DNA from 3 places in the Ferdinandcohnia salidurans genome. Region 1 is predicted to be linked to each of the others. Evidence: riboswitches for the same ligand, from Rfam matches in the RefSeq annotation. Region 1 holds a riboswitch; each other region holds the start of a gene.
What was found. Region 1 has a riboswitch for S-adenosylmethionine ahead of ACFSFW_RS12030 (PLP-dependent aspartate aminotransferase family protein). Riboswitches for the same ligand answer to the same signal wherever they lie in the genome.
Positions count from the first base shown of each region.

Region 1 (3,935 bases):
GATTCTGTTATTTGATTGATTCGATCTTGATCCATTCCTGGACCGTCATCCTGAACGGATATTCGAATTCTATCCGTTTTAACTGATTCAATGGATACAGTAACAAGACTATCACCGACCTTATTTCCAGCCCCGTGTAAGATTGCATTTTCAACAAGTGGTTGAATGATGAGTTTTGGTATTCGAGTGTGTTCAAATTGCTGTGGAACAGAGACCTTCCATTTCAATCGATCACCAAAACGCATTTTCATAATTTCCATGTAGTCACCGATATGTTTGAGTTCTTCCTTTAAAAATACCCAATCATCATCTGTTTCTTTTGTAATGGTGTATCGAAACAAATCAGACATTGCAATGACGACTTCAGACAGTTCATCTTCATTTTTTTCTTCAAGTGACCAATGAAGTGCATCCAAGGTATTGAAGAGAAAATGCGGATTGATTTGTGCTTGTAGAGCTTTTAATTCGCTTCTGCTTCGTAAAATTTCCTTTTGATAGACCATTCGGATTAGGTGATTCGTTTCCTTCACTAATTGATTGTACGTACTGTTTAGCTCATTGATTTCATTAACAGATGAAACATCTGGATTCAAGGTTAGGGCACCTTGGCCAGCGCGCTGCATTGTTTTTGTTAAATGAACAATCGGTCTTGTGATAACAGTTGATAGAAATAAGGAAAAAATCATAAAAATGATACCACCAGCTACACCCGATAAAATGATGCCTGTCCGTATTCCAGCTAGCCCCTTTGTAAGTTCACTAATGGGCGTTAAAATAAGGACGGTCCAGCCTGTAAGATTGGAAGTTTTCTTTGTTACGATATAGTCCCCTTTTTCGAGCTTAACTGTACCCTTAGGAGTTGAAAGGATTTCTGAGATATCTCCATCGTAATTTTGAACAATAGGCTCATCGTTTTCGTCCAAAAGAATGGAGTATTGGTTGTTTGATGTCGGAAACTGAAAATGGTCACGGTTTATGCTTATTAAAAGGTAACCGCCATTTACATATCTGCGCTCGATTAGACTAATCCTCCGGATGGCTAGGAAATTGTTTTTATCCTGAGGATCATCTCCAATCCAAACCAATCCACCTTTTGCAAGTCTAGCTTTTTCAATCCATTTTTTCTCTACCCGATTTTTTAATAAGTCATCATCAAGAGGAATAACACGTTGTTGTTCCCCAGAAAAGACTTGAAACGAAAAGATGCCATCTGTATTCCCCATAATTCGGTTTACATGTCCCATTAACTGTTGACGTTCCTGGAATGAGATTTCTTTACCATCAAAAATTTTCGTTAGGATTGTTTGGACGCCCTCGTCCGTAATGACGAGCTTTGATGACATATTAATTTGTTCGTATAAAGATTCCATTCTACCGTTTGCTTCAATCGCAACCTGGTGGATTTGTTTTTCAGCATTGCTTTTTAAAAGAGTGGAGACCTGTCTTAATGTTAATAGACCGACGATCAAAAGAACGATAATCATGACAAATAAGAAGATAAATAAGATCTGATTGCGTAATGTGTTCCACTTTTTCAATTTTTTGATCATGGGCTTCGCCTTTCTTTTTCCGTTCGTTTAATTATCTTGTATTTATTTGTAATCGCTATCATCAAAAGGTATGTTAAAGTTGCAAATGCAGGAACTAAGAACTAGTGCCATTTTATCATTTGTTATAGGAATTGAAAACATTTGTTTATCGGTTAGACTAAGTTAGAGGGCTGCATTCTAGGGTACTCTATTGATGTATTGTAATTAAAGAATTTTTTATCATCAAAAAAACATTGACTAAATTATCTAAACTGTTTAATATTACTAATAAGTTAAATAAAGCAATTCTTCTTATCAAGAGAGGTGGAGGGACTGACCCTACGAAGCCTCGGCAACCAGCATTTAAATGCCCGGTGCCAAGTTCAGAGGAGTATTTTTATTCCGGAGATGAGAAGGTGGACGAATGCGAATTTATTTCCGTATATTCATGAGCCCCTTCTGATTTCTCAGAAGGGGTTTTTATTTTAGAGTGAAAGAAGTAGCATTTATTATTCAATAATTAATGAAAAAAGAATAGAAAAAATCTTAGCAATAGATATATTTTTCTAAAAATACTTATTGACTGAAAAAATAAAGTATTCTATAATACTTTATATGATTGAAGGATTAACGCGTTAATACGCCATTTGAATATAAAATCTTATCCAGAGAGACAGAGGGAACAGGCCCGATGAAGTCCAGCAACCTTCAAGTGAAAGCTTGAAAAGGTGCTAATTCCTGCAGGTGCATATGCATCTGAAAGATAAGTTGAGGCCCCCTCTTCTTATGTTGAGGGGGCTTTTTATTTACATAAAGTCAGTACTTATCTAGCAAACTTGTAGAAAATTAAACTTGGAGGTTTAAACAATGACAAAACAATATGATACTTATGATGATGAAACGATACTTTTACATGGTGGTCAATCCCCAGATCCGACAACTGGTTCACGTGCAGTGCCGATTTATCAAACAAGTTCTTTCGTATTTCATAATACAGATCATGCTCAAAGCCTATTTAGCCTTGATGAGTCAGGTAATATTTATTCTCGAATCGGTAACCCGACTGTTGATGTGCTTGAGAAACGGATCGCGTTGTTGGAGGATGGTGTCGCAGCTGTAGCAACTTCTTCAGGAATGGCCGCTATTGCTCTATCTATTATGAACGTCGCGCAAGCAGGAGACGAAATTGTAGCAGCTTCGAATTTATATGGCGGAACTTACAATCTTTTCGCTGTTACTCTTCCGAAATATGGAATCAAGACTCATTTCGTTGATCCAACAGATCCTGAGAATTTTAGAAAAGCGATTACGCCGCAAACAAAGGCCGTCTTTGCTGAAACGATTGGAAACCCAAGCTTGCATGTATTAGATATTGAAGCAGTATCAGCGATTGCACATGAAAATGGAGTACCGCTCATTATTGATAATACATTTGCTTCACCATATGTTTGTAAACCAATCCAATATGGTGCTGATATAGTGGTTCACTCCGCAACAAAGTGGATAGGTGGACATGGAACCACAATTGGTGGGTTAGTCGTTGATGGAGGCCGTTTTAATTGGAACAGTGAAAAGTTTCCAGGATTTACAGAGCCAGATCAAAGTTATAACGGAATTAAGTATGCAAATGAATTTGGAACATTAGCGTTCAGTACGAAACTGAGAGTTCAGCTTTTAAGAGATTTTGGTTCTTCATTAAGCCCACATAGTGCGTTCCTATTGATACAGGGTCTTGAAACATTACACCTAAGAATCGAAAAGCATAATGAAAATGCACTGAAAGTTGCAAAGTTCTTAAAAGACCATCCTGCAGTTGATTGGGTTTCATACCCTGGTCTTGAAGAGCATCCAGCACATGAACTAGCTACTAAATATTTGCGTTCTGGATATGGTTCTATCGTAAACTTTGGCATTAAGGGTGGTAGGGAAACTGGTAAGAAAGTAATAAATAACATTGCGTTATGGTCGCATGTGGCCAATGTTGGAGATGCCAAGTCCCTTATTATACACCCTGCATCAACAACTCATCAGCAGTTAAGTGCGGAAGAGTTAGTCAAAACAGGAGTAAGTGAAGAGCTGATCCGTCTATCAGTTGGTATTGAATCATACCGTGATTTAGTGAATGACTTGGACCAGGCTTTTTATGAAGCGACAGGCATTTCGTCAAAGGGTGAGCAAAAAGGAGAAACAGCGGTTAATGATGAGGGAGTCATACGTTGGGCACTTCAATCAACATTTATTCGTGAAGAAGTCGATGGAAAAGAAGTTCAGCGTGCAAAAACAATTGCCGTTGTTGGTCTAAGTGGTAATCCAGCTCGTCCAAGCTACCGACTTGCACGGAAAATGCAGCGTCTAGGTTATAAAATTATCCCAGTTAATCCAAGGGAAACAGAAGTACTCGGTGAA
Region 1 covers NZ_JBHUEK010000018.1:185,072-189,006, forward strand. The annotation lists gene ACFSFW_RS12025 (sensor histidine kinase) at 1-1,550, opposite strand, end outside; SAM riboswitch class I at 1,839-1,944, shown strand; SAM riboswitch class I at 2,188-2,299, shown strand; gene ACFSFW_RS12030 (PLP-dependent aspartate aminotransferase family protein) at 2,397-3,935, shown strand, end outside.

Region 2 (3,935 bases), on a different contig from region 1:
TTATTCTTATTCAAGGAACGCTCCTTTACTTCAAAAAACTATTCCATCTTCTTCCACAAAAAAGGGTAACTGATGTAAAATTAAAGTAGATGTTGATAATTCCCAATAGGAGGAAGGAGAGGATTTTAATGGTTGTCGGCTTAATTGTAGGGGGAATTATTCTGTTGATTTTAGGATTTTTAACCCCTATTGCTTCGGGAACAACTATTTTGATTTCTGTAATTTTATTTATTTTAGCCATCGTTCTTTCATTCAAAAAAGAAGGATCAAATACCTGATTATTAAACAAACGGGTAGCTTTACCTCCAACGAGGGTAAGCCCCTTTCTTGTTCAACGATAGGGGTAGGATTGTTTAATTAGAAGGGATAATATAATAACTAATTGCATTTAATATAGGGAGGTAAAATTGGGTACTGCATTATCGTTTTTATGTATTATATTAGTGGCTTCCGTTCTACAAACAAGTACAGGTTTCGGATTTTCTATAATGGCGACACCTTTCTTACTAATGTTATTTTTTCCGCATGAAGCCATACAAATAAACATAATTTTATCTTTATTAATTTCAGTTTCATTAATATGGAAAATAAGGGCAGACATTGATTTTACCGTTATAAAGAGGTTTATTATCGGAAGTATAGTGGGGGTTCCTTTTGGAATATTTATCTTTATTTCCATTAACATTAACGCTTTTAAAATGGTAGTTAGTGTATTACTCATAGTATTAACACTGCTATTAATATTTAACTTTAGGGTAAAGCCAACTCCTATTAGAGATTTCGTAGTTGGTGGGTTATCGGGTCTCTTAACAACAAGTATTGGTATGCCAGGACCTCCGTTATTACTTTATTTTACAGGAACTGATACTGAAAAAGGGAAGCTAAGAGCAACTACTTTAGCTTTTTATTTGTTTATATATTTTATCAGTCTAATAACTCAAATAATCTTTACCGGTACTAATAAATTAATATGGGAATCAAGTCTTTATGCAATTCCAATCGTATTTTTTGGTTTGTTTTTAGGTCAAATTATTTTCAAATGGCTTAATCAACTGATTTTTAGAATATTTACATATATCCTTTTAAGTTTTGCAGGTATTTATCTTCTTATAGAAACTTTAAATTCATAAAATAGTCATTCTTAAACAAAACGGTGCAGGTTTGTTTAAGAAAGATAGTAAAACTTGACGTGGGAAAAGTGAGGGATAAATTAATGAATTTACGTTAAGTAATTTAAGGGGTGGTTAAATGGCTTATTTCTATACTTTATTCGTTATCTCTGTAATTGGATTTGTAATTTATCGAATGATTAAGAAGAAATCAATACCATCTAACAGATATGTGAAACAAGGGGACGGTTCCGTCGTTTCCCTATTTTTTAGGAGAACAGGAGAACCGTCCCTATGTTTTCTTCTATGTTTTCTTTGGAAAATAAATATTTCTATTAAGAAATTTATTTTATAAAATTAAAAAAATATTGACTTTTCGAAACTCAGGCTGTAAATTAATATTTAATATAATACGGAATAATCCTTATCAAGAGTCAGGGGAGGAAATTGGTCCTGCGATCCTGCGGCAACCTGTTATTTTTATGAGAATAACAAGGTGCTAATTCCAACAGACAAAAGTCTGATAGATGAGGAAGAGAGTAAAAAACCTCTTCCTTTTGGGAGAGGTTTTTGTTTTAATACCTCCACCTCCTTTAATGGAAAATTGATTTGGGTTAAACCGACTAAATTTATTGGTTTAGTTATATTATCAAATTCGCATTAAATAGGAGGCATTAAAATGACAAGTGTTGGATATTGGTTTATTGGTTTTGCATTGATTTATACGTTTTATCTTATCTTTGTTAGTCAAATTGTAAAGCGTAGGGCTGTTGATGGGAACGGTTTTTTTGTTGGGGGTCGAGGGTTTAATACATTATTGGTTACCGTTTGTATTACTGGTTTGTTTTCTGGTTCCTCCTATATCGCGATATTGGAGCTTAGCTATCTAACTGGTATATCAGCCATCTGGTATGGAGTAGCGGAAACCATCCATGTTTTAATAATCGCGCTAGTTCTGATTGCTCCTTTTCGTAAAAAAGCGTTGGTCACGATTTCCGGATTATTAGGAGATCGGTACGGTGAGAAAGTACGAGGAGTTGCAGGTGCGATTACAGCATTTACATTTCCGATGTGGTCCGTCGCCACTGCCCTTGCCTTTGCTTCGGCTCTATCCGTTTTCACTGGAATCTCTCTAATTTGGTCGGTTGCATTAACCGCATTGCTCCTCTTAATCTATTTGCAATTTGGTGGAATGTGGTCAATTGGTATCACCCAGTTAAGTAATGTCATTGTCTTTTTCATTATGTTAGCAATAGGGACCTATGCATTTTTCCTGAACCCTGGAATTGATGGATTGAAAACATTATTTGAAGAAAAGCCACAACTGGCCTCGCCAGGAAATGCTGGCATTCAAACGATACTTGCTTGGTTTGGAACCTTTTTATTTAATGTCATACTCGCTCAGGCTGCTTTTCAAATGGCGTTATCCTGTAAAACACCAAGGCAAGGTCGAAATGGATTACTTTATGCAGCTTTACTTGGGATTCCTCTAATTATTGGAGCTGTAGTATTTGGGCTTGCGGCGGCTCAGGTGGTCCCAAATGAAACAAGAGGTCTTGTTGCGGTTCCACTTTACCTAATGGATACTTTGCCAGCACCGCTCGTCGGGTTGTTTTTCTTAGGATTTTGGGCGGCTGCATTAAGCTGGGGTGCTCCTTGCCAATTCTCTGGTGCCACAAGTCTAGGGCGTGATGTCGGAAGTGCTTTGAATCAGAAGGCTACTGAGGCACAGCTCATCAAATATACGAAATGGTCACTTGTATTTTTAACCATCCTTATGGTCGGATTTACCCTATTACGTTCCGAACAATCTGCATGGTGGAATGTTTTAGCTTGGGTGACACGAAATTCAGCAACCTTCGCACCAGTTGTCGCTGCCCTGTTTTGGCCGGTTGTAACAAGAAAGGCAGCCCTTATTTCTCTGTTTACCGGATCATTTTCAGGTTTACTCTGGTACCACCTAAGTGATTGGTCGGTGAATGAATTTTATCTAAATATTCATCCGGTTTGGATTGGAATGATTTTTAACATCATCACGATTATTGTTGCGAGCTTGATTGACAATGTTGGAAAGTGGGAATGGAAAGTTTCCTTTAATAGTGTTGGGCTTTATACGTTTTTAGCTTCACTACTATTACTCTCGATTCTTCCGATTGCTTTTTCATTCCTTCATCAAAATGGGCTAACAGGACTTGTCTATATGCTCATTACTTCGGGTATATTTGTAACTTGCATGAGTTTTATTAAGGAAAAAACACCAGTAAAGACGGTTCAAAGAAAAATTATTTAGGAGGAACTAATATGACAGTTACATCTGATTTACGAAAAATTGAGGTGCAAACAAAGTGGAAGAAGAATGTTCAAACCGAACATTTTGTACGTGGGTTTCAGTTTTTAGTGGATGAACCATCAAAAATCGGAGGAGATAATGAAGCCCCTACTCCTCTTGAATATGTTTTGGGTTCGTTTAACGGCTGTTTGCTAGTTGTGATTGATTTGGTCGCAAAGGAATTAGATTTCCAGTACCAAGATATTCACATCAATAGTTTTGCTATCGTGGACAGACGTGGTCTATTCGGAACCGCTGATGTTTCACCCTACTACCAAACTGTCGTCAACGAAATTAAATTCGAAACAACACAAACCACCGAAAAACTAGAAGCTGTAAAAGAACTTGTCATTAAGCGTTGCCCTTTATACAACCTTCTCAAAAACGCAGGAGTTGAAATCAACTTAAACTGGTCAATTGGGGCCTGACCCCCGCTAAGGTAAAGTTTTACAGGATTAAAATAAAACACGGGGACGGTTCCGCAGTTTTCCTATATT
Region 2 covers NZ_JBHUEK010000025.1:267,796-271,730, reverse strand. The annotation lists gene ACFSFW_RS15735 (hypothetical protein) at 129-278, shown strand; gene ACFSFW_RS15730 (sulfite exporter TauE/SafE family protein) at 408-1,130, shown strand; SAM riboswitch class I at 1,531-1,643, shown strand; gene ACFSFW_RS15725 (sodium:solute symporter family protein) at 1,789-3,399, shown strand; gene ACFSFW_RS15720 (OsmC family protein) at 3,411-3,866, shown strand.
Region 2: another riboswitch for S-adenosylmethionine. It lies ahead of ACFSFW_RS15725 (sodium:solute symporter family protein); the one in region 1 lies ahead of ACFSFW_RS12030 (PLP-dependent aspartate aminotransferase family protein).

Region 3 (3,935 bases), on a different contig from region 1:
CATTCAGGATAATTCAACCTTGCATCAAAGTCCAAATAATCCTTTAATTATTGAAGATGATGTCACAATTGGACATCAGGTGATCCTACATAGCTCTATTATCCGTAAAAATGCTCTAATCGGGATGGGCTCGATTATTCTTGATGGGGCCGAGGTTGGTGAAGGGGCTTTTATAGGTGCCGGTAGCCTTGTTCCACAAGGTAAAAAGATTCCACCAAACACTCTTGCATTCGGAAGACCAGCTAAAGTTATTCGTGAATTAAATGAAGATGATCAAAAAGATATGGCCAGAATCCGCCGTGAATATGTGGAAAAAGGGCAGCATTATAAAGAATTACAGGAAAAACGAGCTAACAAAGAAGCTCGCCAGTAAGGCGAGCTTTTGTTCTATCTTATTTTGCAGCTTGTGTTTTAAGTGCTTCTGCTTTGTCAGTACGCTCCCATGGTAAATCAAGATCATTTCTACCAAAGTGACCATATGCAGCAGTTTGCTTATAAATTGGACGACGAAGATCCAGCATGTTAATAATTCCAGCAGGACGTAAATCAAAATTATCACGAACCAAATCTACAAGTACATCCTCTGACACAGTTCCAGTTCCGAATGTGTCAACAGAAATAGAAACTGGTTGAGCAACGCCGATTGCATACGCAAGCTGAACTTCACATTTATCAGCTAAACCAGCTGCAACGATGTTTTTCGCAACATAACGGGCAGCATATGCAGCTGAACGGTCAACCTTAGTTGGATCCTTACCTGAGAATGCGCCACCGCCATGGCGAGCATAACCACCGTACGTATCAACAATAATTTTACGACCAGTTAAACCAGCATCCCCTTGAGGACCACCAATTACAAAACGGCCAGTAGGATTAATGAAATATTTTGTATTCTCATCAATTAGTTCACTAGGAACGACAGGATTGATTACATGTTCTTTTAAATTACGTTGAATTTGCTCTAATGAAATTTCAGGATGGTGCTGAGTTGAAATAACAATTGTATCAATACGAACTGGATTGTTGTTCTCATCATATTCAACAGTAACCTGAGTTTTTCCATCTGGACGTAAATATGGAAGAATCTCATCTTTACGTACCTTTGTTAGTCTGCGTGATAACTTGTGAGCTAATGAAATTGGTAGAGGCATTAATTCTTTTGTTTCGTTACAAGCATAACCAAACATTAATCCTTGGTCTCCAGCACCAATTGCTTCAATTTGCTCATCTGTCATTTGACCTTCACGTGCTTCTAACGCTTGGTCAACCCCCATTGCAATATCTGGTGATTGCTCATCAATGGATGTTAAAACAGCACAAGTTTCATAGTCAAATCCGTATTTTGCACGTGTATAGCCAATCTCTTTAATCGTTTCACGGACAATCTTTGGGATATCTACATATGTAGAAGTTGTAATTTCTCCCGCAACAAGTACAAGACCTGTTGTGACAGAAGTTTCACACGCTACGCGTGCATTTGCATCACTTGCTAAAATCGCATCTAAAATAGAATCTGAAATTTGGTCACAGATTTTATCTGGATGTCCTTCTGTAACAGACTCTGAAGTAAATAAACGGCGTCTATTTGTCACAAACGCTTCCTCCTTTTCGGATTCAGAATCGAATAGGTTCGAGTTCTGACATTCATTGATACGGTACTCATTCCCTTAGTATTGTTACCTTCACGATTTTCTATCCTATATTAATGAACAGTTATCTGCGATCAAATGCGCCTTGGCGTATTTGCGCCCGATTTTTAGGCCCACACGATGTGGGTCATAAAGACGTTGCCACAGGAAGTGGCGTTCTTAGTCTTTGAACTTACAGCTCGAAAAATTACCGCTAAAAAATCGAGGCATCCGCCGGAGGCTTTAACATTATTCAGTCGGTGTTTGACCCAGACTGAATAATGTTAAACACATATTACGCGTTAAGTAACATCAATAAAACCAATAAAGAATAAAAAACCTTTCCCACTTTTTTGAGGAAAGGTTTATCGTTTATCCAGCCTTTCACTCTTATCGATCAAGGTCATACCTTGCTCAGGTTAGCACCTTATCACTTTTACGAATGTGGAGACCTACTAAATAGGTTTCACAAAAAAACATTTGATATGTAAGAAAAGTGATGGTTGCCGGGTTTCATTGGGCCTGTCCCTCCGCCAGCTCGGGATAAGAGAGTATCCGTTCAATGACATATCATATCGCAGTATTCCTTAAGGTGTCAACAGAATTTCGAAAAAAAACAAAGTCGAACTGTGTCACACTATTTCCACGAAATCGACAAACTTTAAAAAAATTATCGATTATAAAGGACTATTTTAGAATCCGTGCGCACTTTTTAATGATATGTTACGTAAAATACGTTAAATAGTATAGACTATTTTTATTAATGTGTTATACTAATTGTAAATTTGAGATAATTTATGGAAATTTAAAAATTAATAAAGGATGGTTTAACATGAATTCAGTTGAAGTTTCAAATGAGCAGCTATTAGAATTAGTGAATGGAAAAAACGCACTCCATAACCTATCTGTTCCTATTTTAGTTGAAAAAGTACTATCTAGACAAGAGGGAATCCTTACTTCGACTGGGGCTATACGTGCGACAACTGGGAAATACACCGGAAGATCACCAGAAGACAAATACATCGTAGAAGAAGCATCTACTAAAGATAGAATTGATTGGGGTAAGGTAAACAAACCAATTTCTGAAGAGGTATATGAAAAACTTTATACAAAAGTACTTTCATACTTAACAGAAAAAGATGAGATTTTTGTATTCAATGGATATGCAGGTGCTGACAAAAAAGTACGCATGCCAATCCAAGTAATCAATGAATATGCTTGGCATAATCTTTTCTCACAACAAATGTTTGTTCGACCATCTGAAGAGGATCTAAAAACACATCAATCTGAATTCACAGTTATTTGTGCACCAAATTTTAAAGCTGATCCTGAGGTAGATGGTACCCACTCTGAAACATTCATTATTATTTCCTTCGAAAAACGAACAGTGTTAATCGGAGGAACTGAATATGCTGGAGAAATTAAAAAGTCAATCTTCTCTGTGATGAACTATGTATTGCCTGAAAAAAATATTCTTTCTATGCACTGCTCTTCAAACGTAGGCCCAGAAGGTGACGTTGCATTATTCTTTGGTCTATCTGGAACCGGAAAAACAACTCTTTCAGCAGATCCAAAACGTCGTCTTATTGGAGATGATGAGCACGGTTGGTCTAGTTCTGGTGTGTTTAATATTGAAGGCGGTTGCTATGCTAAATGTATCAACCTTTCCCGCGAGAAAGAACCACAAATTTTCGATGCGATTCGCTTTGGGTCTGTGTTAGAAAATGTGGTTGTAGATGAAAAATCCAGAATAGCAGATTATGATGATAATTCATTAACTGAAAATACAAGAGCTGCATACCAAATTGAAAATATTGATAATATTATTGTGCCTAGTATTGCAGGTCATCCGAATACAATCGTATTTTTAACCGCTGATGCTTTTGGTGTTTTACCTCCTATCAGTAAACTAACTAAGGAACAAGCCATGTACCATTTCTTAAGTGGCTATACAAGTAAACTAGCAGGAACAGAGCGTGGTGTTACTGCTCCACAAGCAACATTCTCAACTTGCTTTGGATCACCATTCCTACCACTTCCTGCAACAGAATATGCAGAGATGTTAGGTAGAAAGATTGATGAACACAATGTTCAAGTATTCTTAGTGAATACAGGTTGGACTGGTGGAGAGTATGGTATTGGAAGCAGAATGAAACTATCATATACTCGCGCAATGGTTCAAGCTGCTTTAGAAGGCGAGTTAAACAATGCTGAAACCGTGAAGAATGATATTTTTGGTCTAGAAATTCCAATTCATATTCCTGGGGTTCCTGATGATGTTCTTCAACCATCCAAAACATGGGCAGA
Region 3 covers NZ_JBHUEK010000005.1:29,538-33,472, reverse strand. The annotation lists gene ACFSFW_RS02590 (gamma carbonic anhydrase) at 1-373, shown strand, start outside; gene metK (methionine adenosyltransferase) at 393-1,592, opposite strand; SAM riboswitch class I at 2,016-2,178, opposite strand; gene pckA (phosphoenolpyruvate carboxykinase (ATP)) at 2,461-3,935, shown strand, end outside.
Region 3: another riboswitch for S-adenosylmethionine. It lies ahead of metK (methionine adenosyltransferase); the one in region 1 lies ahead of ACFSFW_RS12030 (PLP-dependent aspartate aminotransferase family protein).